DNA from 3 places in the Clostridium sp. CS1-1 genome. Region 3 is predicted to be linked to each of the others. Evidence: riboswitches for the same ligand, from Rfam matches in the RefSeq annotation. Region 3 holds a riboswitch; each other region holds the start of a gene.
What was found. Region 3 has a riboswitch for cyclic di-GMP ahead of AC0N0V_RS21710 (type II secretion system protein GspG). Riboswitches for the same ligand answer to the same signal wherever they lie in the genome.
Positions count from the first base shown of each region.

Region 1: it holds a riboswitch for cyclic di-GMP, as region 3 does, so the genes downstream of both, AC0N0V_RS18845 (carbon storage regulator) here and AC0N0V_RS21710 (type II secretion system protein GspG) in region 3, are expected to answer to the same signal.
Region 2: it holds a riboswitch for cyclic di-GMP, as region 3 does, so the genes downstream of both, AC0N0V_RS04675 (sensor domain-containing diguanylate cyclase) here and AC0N0V_RS21710 (type II secretion system protein GspG) in region 3, are expected to answer to the same signal.

Region 1 covers NZ_CM148680.1:4,003,272-4,006,448, reverse strand. Annotated here, with positions in the region: gene AC0N0V_RS18855 (DegT/DnrJ/EryC1/StrS family aminotransferase) at 1-912, shown strand, start outside; gene AC0N0V_RS18850 (acyltransferase) at 930-1,454, shown strand; cyclic di-GMP riboswitch class II at 1,569-1,652, shown strand; gene AC0N0V_RS18845 (carbon storage regulator) at 1,734-1,904, shown strand; gene AC0N0V_RS18840 (carbon storage regulator) at 2,176-2,352, shown strand; gene AC0N0V_RS18835 (flagellin N-terminal helical domain-containing protein) at 2,557-3,177, shown strand, end outside.
Region 2 covers NZ_CM148680.1:1,041,566-1,044,742, reverse strand. Annotated here, with positions in the region: gene AC0N0V_RS04675 (sensor domain-containing diguanylate cyclase) at 411-1,619, opposite strand; cyclic di-GMP riboswitch class I at 1,727-1,812, opposite strand; gene trmB (tRNA (guanosine(46)-N7)-methyltransferase TrmB) at 2,236-2,871, opposite strand; gene AC0N0V_RS04665 (site-2 protease family protein) at 3,173-3,177, opposite strand, start outside.
Region 3 covers NZ_CM148680.1:4,574,266-4,577,442, forward strand. Annotated here, with positions in the region: gene AC0N0V_RS21700 (prepilin-type N-terminal cleavage/methylation domain-containing protein) at 25-618, opposite strand; gene AC0N0V_RS21705 (prepilin-type N-terminal cleavage/methylation domain-containing protein) at 791-1,369, opposite strand; gene AC0N0V_RS21710 (type II secretion system protein GspG) at 1,467-1,970, opposite strand; cyclic di-GMP riboswitch class II at 2,332-2,415, opposite strand; gene groL (chaperonin GroEL) at 3,023-3,177, opposite strand, start outside.

The DNA.
Region 1 (3,177 bases), 570 kb from region 3:
GGAGATGAAGTTATAGTACCTAACTTCACCTTTCCTGCTACATCAAATGTAGTAGAACTTTTAGGAGCTACAACTAGATTTGTAGATATTGAATTAGATTCTTTAGGTATGGATGCAAATAAAATAGAAAGTAGTATTACGGAAAAAACAAAGGCAATAATCCCTGTTCATGAGTTTGGACAGTGTGCAGATATGGATGGAATAATGAAAGTAGCGCAAAAATATAATTTAAAAGTAATAGAGGATGCAGCATGTGCTCTAGGTGCGGAATACAAAAATAAAAAGGCTGGAACTATAGGAGATATAGGATGTTTCAGTCTTCATCCAAGGAAAGCTATAACTACTGGTGAAGGTGGAATTATTGTTACTAACAATGATGAGATTGCTGATAAGCTAAGAATACTTAGAAACCATGGTTTAACTTACATAAATGGAAAACCACAGTTTGTCGATGCCGGTTTTAATTATAGGCTGACAAACATTCAAGGAGCCATTGGTACAGTACAGATGAGAAAATTAGATAAGATTAATGAAGTAAGAGCAAAAGTAGCTAGCAGGTATAATGAATTATTAAGCTCTATTTCTGGAATATCTCTTCCGGTTGAAAAGGACTATGGTAAACATGTGTGGCAAACGTATCATGTACTTTTAAACAAGAAGTTTGATAGAAACTTGGTTATCAAAAAACTAAAAGATAGAGGAATAGAAACAAACTTTGGAGCCTATGCTGTGCATGAGCAGCCATATTATAAAGACAAATATAATTATAATGGTAGTGATTTTAATAATTCAATTTATGCATATGAACAAGGATTGGCATTACCGTTACATAGTGAACTTACACATGAGACTATAACATATATTGTGTCGGAACTGGAGAAGGTTTTGTATCAATTCAATAAAGAAATTTAGTTTAAAGAGGTGAAAGTATGGCATACAAACAATGGAAGAGTGAAGGGAATGGATTACCTAATAAAGAAAGCCTAAGTAAGTGCGGAACCAATGTAATAATTGAAGACGGCGTTAGGATATTTCATCCTGAAAATATTGAAATAGGAGATAACGTATATATAGGACACAATACAATATTAAAGGGATATTATAATTCTAAGCTAATTATAGGCTCTAATACATGGATTGGTCAGAATTGCTTTATACATGGAGCTGGTGGCGTAACTATAGGTGAAAATGTAGGGATAGGACCTATGGTAAAGATTCATGGCGCAAGACATAAAGAACTAGGAATAGATACGCCAATATTATTTTCAGGCTTAGAATTTTTTCCGATAACCATCTGCGATGATTGTAATATAGGAATAGGTGCAGTAATTTTACCAGGAGTAACTATTGGTAAGAGATGTAAAATTGGTGCAAATGCAGTTGTCAATAAAAGTATTCAGGAATATTCAATAGCTGTAGGTGTACCAGCTAAAGTAATAAAAGAAAGAAAATGAAGTATACTATGAATATTCATAATCATATAATTAGTAAAATATTATACAAAGAAATTCCTCAATTGAAATTAACCAATACCTTGTTGAAGTTCCATAATTTTGATGATATAATATTATTGTTTTGGAAACTATGAAAGATTTCTTGTATTTGGTCACTTTAGAAATTTGGAGTTATTAGTGCAACCGGCCAATTAAAGTTATTAAATTTATTTAGAAATTTAATAACTTTAATTGGCCTTTATTTATTTTAGGTATTCTTTATTTCAAGGAGGAGAAAATATGTTAGTTTTAGGCAGGAAGCCAGGAGAATATGTTGTAATAAACGAAAATATTAAAGTAAAAGTTATAAAAAATGAAGTAGGAGGACTGAGGTTAGCTATAGAGGCGCCTAATGATGTTAAGATAGTAAGAGGAGAAATTCTTGATAAGGAAAATAATTCGAATTTTTAAAAATATTCTATTAATAAAAAATATTTAATTTAAAAAAACTATAAAGTTTAAAGTAAACATATCGATAGGATAAATATAAGTAATAGAAAAGTTAAGTAAAAAACTTAAAAATTACTATAAAGTTTTTATTAAGAGAAACGAAAATAAAAGTAAGAAAATTAAATTATGAAATAATCATGGACGATTAATAAACTTATCTAAATTTGCAGGAGGCAAATAAGAGATAGGCTTATTAATCGTCCATTTTTTCGATTCAAGGAGGATGAGAATTATGTTAGTAGTAGGCAGGAAGCCGGGAGAATACATAGTAATTGGAGATAACATAAAAGTTAAAGTTGTAAAGAGTGACAATGGTGATTTAAGACTAGCTGTTGATGCACCTAGGGATATTAAGATTGTTAGGGGCGAAGTTTGGGAAGAGCAGCAGAAAGTGGCTATAAGCAAATAATTTAATATTAAGAACTCAGGAGGAGTTAACTATTCTCGTAATTCAGCAGGATGCTGGAAGGGCAGGATAGTTAACTCCTTTTTTAGTTAAATGATAAGTCAAAAGAAAAAATCAATAAATTTAGTTAGTAAGCTTAAATAGCTTAACTATAAATAAAACAGTGGAAAAGGAAGTCCACTTTAAAATTCAAGGAGGGAAAATATTATGATAATTAATCACAATCTTAATGCTATGGATGCTCACAGAAATATGGGAGTTAACATTGGTGCAGCAGGAAAGTCAATGGAAAAGTTAAGCTCAGGTTTAAGAATTAACAGAGCTGGAGATGACGCAGCTGGACTAGCTATTTCTGAAAAAATGAGAGGACAAATCAGAGGTTTAGATCAAGGATCAAGAAATGCTCAAGATGGTATTTCATTAATACAAACTGCAGAAGGTGCTTTAAATGAAACTCACTCAATTCTTCAAAGAATGAGAGAATTATCAGTTCAATCATCAACTGCAACAAATACATCAGCAGATAGAGCAGCTTTAAATTCTGAATTTACTCAATTAAAATCAGAAATCTCTAGAATAGCAACTCAGACACAATTTAACACTAAAACTCTTATGTCAGGTTCATTTGCAACAACTGGATTGGATTTCCAGGTTGGAGCAAATGCAAATCAAACCATAACATTAAAAATAAATGATATGAGAGCTTCAGGTACTACATTAGGTTTATCAGCTTCATCTATCTCTACTTCAACAAATGCACAAACAGCAATTACTTCTGTAAATAGTGCTATAGCTGCCGTTTCAAAGGAAAGAGCTAACCTTGGTTCA
Region 2 (3,177 bases), 1.5 Mb from region 3:
CTCTTCTGTTGCCACTTTATTTCCCGTTAGAACAAAATAAACCCTCTCAATTATATCCATAGATAGCTTCATTTTAGTTTCCTTACTTAACTTAAAAATATCCTGACAAAGCTCTTTATGATTTTCTATGTCTCTAATTGCATTTTTGCTCCCATTAAAATTAGTTATCTTTTCTCCATTAAATATTGCTTCAACATCTCTCAGTCTAGTTTCATCATTCTATTTGATGTAGTGTTATCTTCTTCTCCGAAGATTTCTTTCTATTCTGATACTTGCTCTGAATTTTAAATATAAACTTGGAACAAATATTTCCTCTATATTCTTAACAACTCTATTACCTACATGCAGAATTTATTTTCATAATACATATTCTCCAATTACATCTGATATTATTTGTTTAACTCGACTATCTATTTTATCTTTTTATGTTTATGTAATTTATTAGTATACATATCTTTGTCTGCATTTTTAAAAGTTTCTTCCATTTTGCCAATCGAATTCTCAGTAAAGGCATGTCCAATAGATATTTGAATTGACCATTTTTTATTAACCATATTATAACTTTTAATTAATGAATTAATATTTTTGCAAAGCTCTATTATTCCAGATTTATCAGTATTCCTAACTATAACTACAAATTCATCTCCACCTATTCTTGAAACAGATATATCCTTATTTTCTATAGATAATAACAGGTCTGAGACTATCCTAATAATTTCATCACCTTTACCATGTCCCATAGTATCGTTTATTACCTTAAGGTTGTCTAAATCGCAAACAATTACTCCAACTGGTAAGTTATTTAGAGTATTCAGTTCTTCTATTTGTTTGTCATAAAAGGTTCTATTTTTCAACCCTGTTAAGCTATCATGATAAGTTAAATAATTCAGCTTTTCTTCTAATGCTTTTCTCTTACTAATATCTCTACAAACACCTGCAAATGCTATAAGGTTTCCATTACTATCATATTCTGGTGTAACATAATCTTCTATCCAAATGCAACTACCATTTTTATGAACCCATCTTGATTCAATTGGTTTTGAATAATCTAATTCATTATTCATTTTCTTAATTAAAATTGGGACATCCTCTGGATGTGCAACCTTAAAAACGAACATATAGTCATCATAATTGTTTTGCACCTCATATCCAACTACTTCTTCAATAGCTGGACTAACATAAACAAACTTAGGTTCAGGAACAATTTGAAAACGATATATTATATCCTTTGCATTTTCAAGTACATTTCTTAATTTTTGTTCTCTTTGTTCAATCTTCTTGTATCTTGATATATCAATCATAGAACCATATTTCCTAAGAACTTTTCCACAATCATCCTCTATTATTTTAATTTGTAACTCTATGTATACTAAACTTCCATTCTTATGTGTAAAGAGCATGTCTATATTGTCAACAAATTTCAAATTAAGGTTAGAATGAATTTCCTCATCTTTAATAAAATCAAAAATGCTCCTCCCTATCATTTCATCATGAGGAAATCCCAATATGTTAACTACGTTATGACTTATATCAATAATTGAATTACTGCTATCTAATTCAAACGTAATCTCTTTTTTTATACTATCCCAAATTGAATTGCCCTTCTCTAAACATTCCATGTCAACACCAAATCCTTTAATACTTTATATAATAAAATTTTTGTTAAAAATATAAGCTATAGCACATACCTCAGACTGCTATAGCTTATAACATAATAGTTATACCTATTTGCAACCCGACTATCATAGCATTAAAAACTTTAGACTCGTAGCTTTGCGTCTCCAACTTTCGCTGAATTTGCCATTTAATTGATTTAAAAGTTTTAATTTTAAAAATTTTTCTCTTTCATTTTCTCCATGCTTTACTGACAAACTTTGATTAAATTATGCAGAAAAATAACTTTTCAATAATTTTCTCAATCATTTAGTCTGATTATAGAGTAATTGTATCAATAATTCAAGGCTTCTTTATTCCATACATTCCCCCTTCGGAGATTCACTCATGTCTCTAATCTCCCTATTTTCAAGCCTTCCAGCAGTTTGATGTCAATCCTTATATCAATCTTTTATGGCTTGAATGAAAAGAGGGAAGAAAAAATCCAATAAAAAATCCACATCCCTGGCTTAGTTTATTCCAGAAATGTGGATTCTTTTCCTATGTTTATTCCGTTTTTTTGTCAGAACTTTTTTTTCATTGTAAGGACTCTTTTTTAAGTGTCAGAACTATTTTTGGGGGCTACAATAACTTAGCTAGCAAAAACATAGTCTTCATGCCAAGTGAAGTAAATTTCTCTTCATACTCAGTAACAACATTTCCTTGGAAATCACTCTTATGCAGGTCATAAGTCAAGTACTCCATGCTGAAACCACTCTCTTTAAAATAAACCTGTGAATCCTCAAATAGCTGAGCATCGTCTGTCTTAAACCATATTTCGCTACCTGGTTTCAAAAACTTTTTATACTCTGTTAAAAACTTTGTATGTGTAAGTCTTCTTTTGTTATGTCTTTCCTTCGGCCATGGATTACAAAAGTTTATATAAATTCTACTTACTTCATCCTTATCAAATACTTCTGATATACCAGCTATATTCATAGGGATGACCCTTCCATTTTCTAATTCAGCTTCAACTAATTTCTTTAGAGCATATATTATTACTTCATCTTTTAAATCCACACCTATATAATTTATATTAGGGTTTTGCTCGGCATGAGTTGATATAAACTTTCCTCTTCCACATCCTAGCTCTAAGTATATATCATTATTATTCTTAAATTCCTCATGCCATTTACCCTTATATTCTTTTGGATTTACTATAGTTAAAGGACTTGATTCCATCTCAGGTCTAGCCCACCATTTCTTTCTTAATCTCATGAAATTCCTCCTGATTTACAAATAAAATTCTACATTAATTATATATTTTCTACAAAATAATTATGCAGTTTAAAGTTAATATTGTCAATTATGTACTAAGAATAATTGCACAAAAATTACTGCATAAGGCAAATCGCCATTATGCAGCTTGTTAACCACTACCTGTTCAATTCTTAAATTTAGTTCTAATTTAATTTTATCTACATTAAATATATTTTCTACCAAACTTAATTAAGAATCTTTCCACAAAGAACAAAAATTAACCTTTATTGTCAACTGTTAATTTCCCATTAATTATTACTTACA
Region 3 (3,177 bases):
TTGCTTTCAACTAATTAGATTATATTAATGCGCAGTAACACTTCCACCATTTTTATCTTTTACATTTTCAGCATTCTCCACCATAGTCCATGTAACCCAACTGGTACTTGCCCATTGAATTTTACCCTTTGCTGCACCATCAGAGTTATCTATAGTTTTATCTAACATATCAGCAACTTCATCTGAGTTACTTACTCCATTTAATGATATTTCTAACACTAAGTTATTTTTACCACTAACTTTTCTATAATCTAATTGATAATTATATTGACTCTCTTCAGCTCCGGAATTGAAAGGATTTGTAGGCCATTTTTCTAAATAAGGACCATTCCATCCATTAACCCCTGTTATGCTGTTATCACTTGGACTTGTTAAGTAGCACTCCTTATTTGTTTGCCCAATATTAATTATACGAGGCCATTCACCTGTATCTCCATAGTAATGCAATGTTGCTGCTTCCACTGCCTTACAGTCTCCAACCAGCCTGCTAACTTTACTTTTTTCAATTGCTTTAAAAGCATTTGGTGCGACTACCGCTGCTAGTATTGCTATTATTGCTATTACTACTAACAATTCCACCAATGTAAATCCTTTTTTTATTTTAATCTTATTTAACATAATTGCCCCCCAATTTAAATTATCCCAGTTACTTAGCTTAGATTTATTTACATATTCAAAAATTAGTGCATTAAAATTAATGCACTAACTTTCAACTAATATACTTTAAGTACTTTAGAATTAAACTTTTTCGTATGTTAGCTTTATAGCCGCCTTACCTTTACTTGCAAACTTAGAATCCGTAATCACTACCTCTTACCAAAAGCAATAATACCTCGCCATTTTGTTGCCCATCTTCATCAGTCCCCTCGGCTATTAAAGCTTTTTCTGCTTCTGTAGGAACTTTTGAAGCAGTGTCATTGGCGCTCAAGGCTGTTATGCCTATATATACACCAGAGCTAACCGTCTTTCCATTTCTATTTTGATTACTTTGCCATAGATTCCAGTCATATTTACCTCCCCAAGGGGTCTTATCTGGCCATTTATCAAGATATGGACCATTCCAGTTATTCGTGATGGCGTCTTTCTGATTTGTGCTCAAACCTGAATTAGCTAATGCACCATCCTTAGTCATAAACCCTGGATCAATCCCTCTATTTACATCAGGTGGAAAGAACCCCATATCTGAATAGTAAGCTAACGCTGCAGATCTAAGAGCTTTAGCATCTGACTTAGCTCTGGATATCTTTGATTTTTCAATAGCCTTAAAGGCATTAGGCGCTACCACCGCCGCTAGTATAGCTATTATAGCAATCACCACTAACAATTCTACTAAAGTAAATCCTTTTTTATTATACATACTAAATTTCATAATTCCCCTCTTACTGCTTACTTATAAACCAACATTAACTTAACACAACTTGAACTAAGTTAAACGAATGTTAAAAAACTAAGATTTAGTTTTAATACTATTGTTCAGAAATGACTAAATATACTGTAGTTCCTGATGATCTTACAATACCTGTAGTATTAGTTGAGCTTCCACCGTCTAAATCAGCTTCTAATTTTAGTACAGCTGCACTATTCACATTTTCTAACTTTAATGATTTTGTACTACTAGTTAATCCATACGTAGAGGTTCCATCAGCACCACTAACAAAATTATAGTCTCCTCCCCAAGGATCTGTACTCTTCCACTTCTCCATATATGGGCCATTCCAACCTGGGAACCCTGTTGGATCGGTTACGAATCCACTTACAGCGGCACTATTACCTGGCCAACTACCAGTATCTGAATAAAAACTTAATGCTGCTGTCTTAACTGCCCTAAAATCAGACTCTGCTGCTGATACCTTACTCTTTTCAATTGCCTTAAAGGCATTTGGTGCTACCACTGCTGCTAGTATTGCTATTATTGCTATAACTACTAATAATTCTACCAATGTGAAACCTTTTTTTACAGCTTGTTTCATTTTCAATAAAACCCCTTCCTTTCAATAAGAACTTATTTATTATTTATGTAATAAAGATTTTACTGCTAAAATCTCTATTTCCTAATTAAGCAGTTACTAAAATAATTATCGTAAAATATTTTTTATTCATTAGCTATTACTTATTGGAAACTTTGCACTATGTTTACATACCAACAATAAACACTATTAATCATAAAGCATGTTACTTTACTCTCCCAACAATGGAATCACTAAAAGTTAGTAATTAAGTTTATTATATTATTATATTCTTAATAATATATAAACAGGCATGTCCTTAAAACTAATTGTAAAAATTACCATTTTACATTAAAATAAAACCCTATATCCATAAAACTATTACGAATATAGGGGTCGGTTGCATCACTTACTCCATACATGCAAGATGCCCAAATAAAGCATGTACTTCTTTGTTTCCCTTAAACTACTATTTATAATATACTAAATTTATTTTATCATCCATATATTATTAATTCAATATAAATTTACAATTACTGTAATATTAAATTGAAATATTGAGTATAGTCATAAAAATAATGTATCAATAAAATTATAAATACTTTTAACCATGGTATCATAAGTGTCAACAAAAGCCACTAGTAAAATAGTTCTGAAAATGCATTTAATTAATTTGTATTAGTTCTTGACGAAGCATATATAGAAAATAATAAATTTTTTTATTGTCTGAGCGTTAGCGAGTTTAAAAAAATTTATTATTTTCTACATATGCAAGTCTTAGAACTAAACAAATTAATTAACAGCATCGAAGAGCTGTTTTACTAGTGGCTTTTGTTCTATGCTCTTTACAAAGCTAAAAACGCCATGTGCAAAACACATGACGTTTTAATTTAACCTGACTAACTTGTCGTAGACCTCCCACGCACTCTGTAAAAGCGATTTGCACCAAATCAAAGACTTGGGTTCTCTGCTTTTCTTTAAGCGGGAGATCAACGCCAAGTAAGCCATGCATTCGCAGCTCTAAAATTCAGATGGGGTAAAAGAACCCCCATCTGAATTAAGATCTTGCTTCAATCTTAGTACATTCCGTCCATACCCATTCCTGGAGCCCCTGGCATTGGAGCAGCATTCTTTTCTGGAATATCAACTACTGCAGCTTCAGTAGTTAAGAATGTTGCAGCTACTGATGCAGCATTTTGAAGTGCTGATCTTGTAACCTTAGTTGGATCAA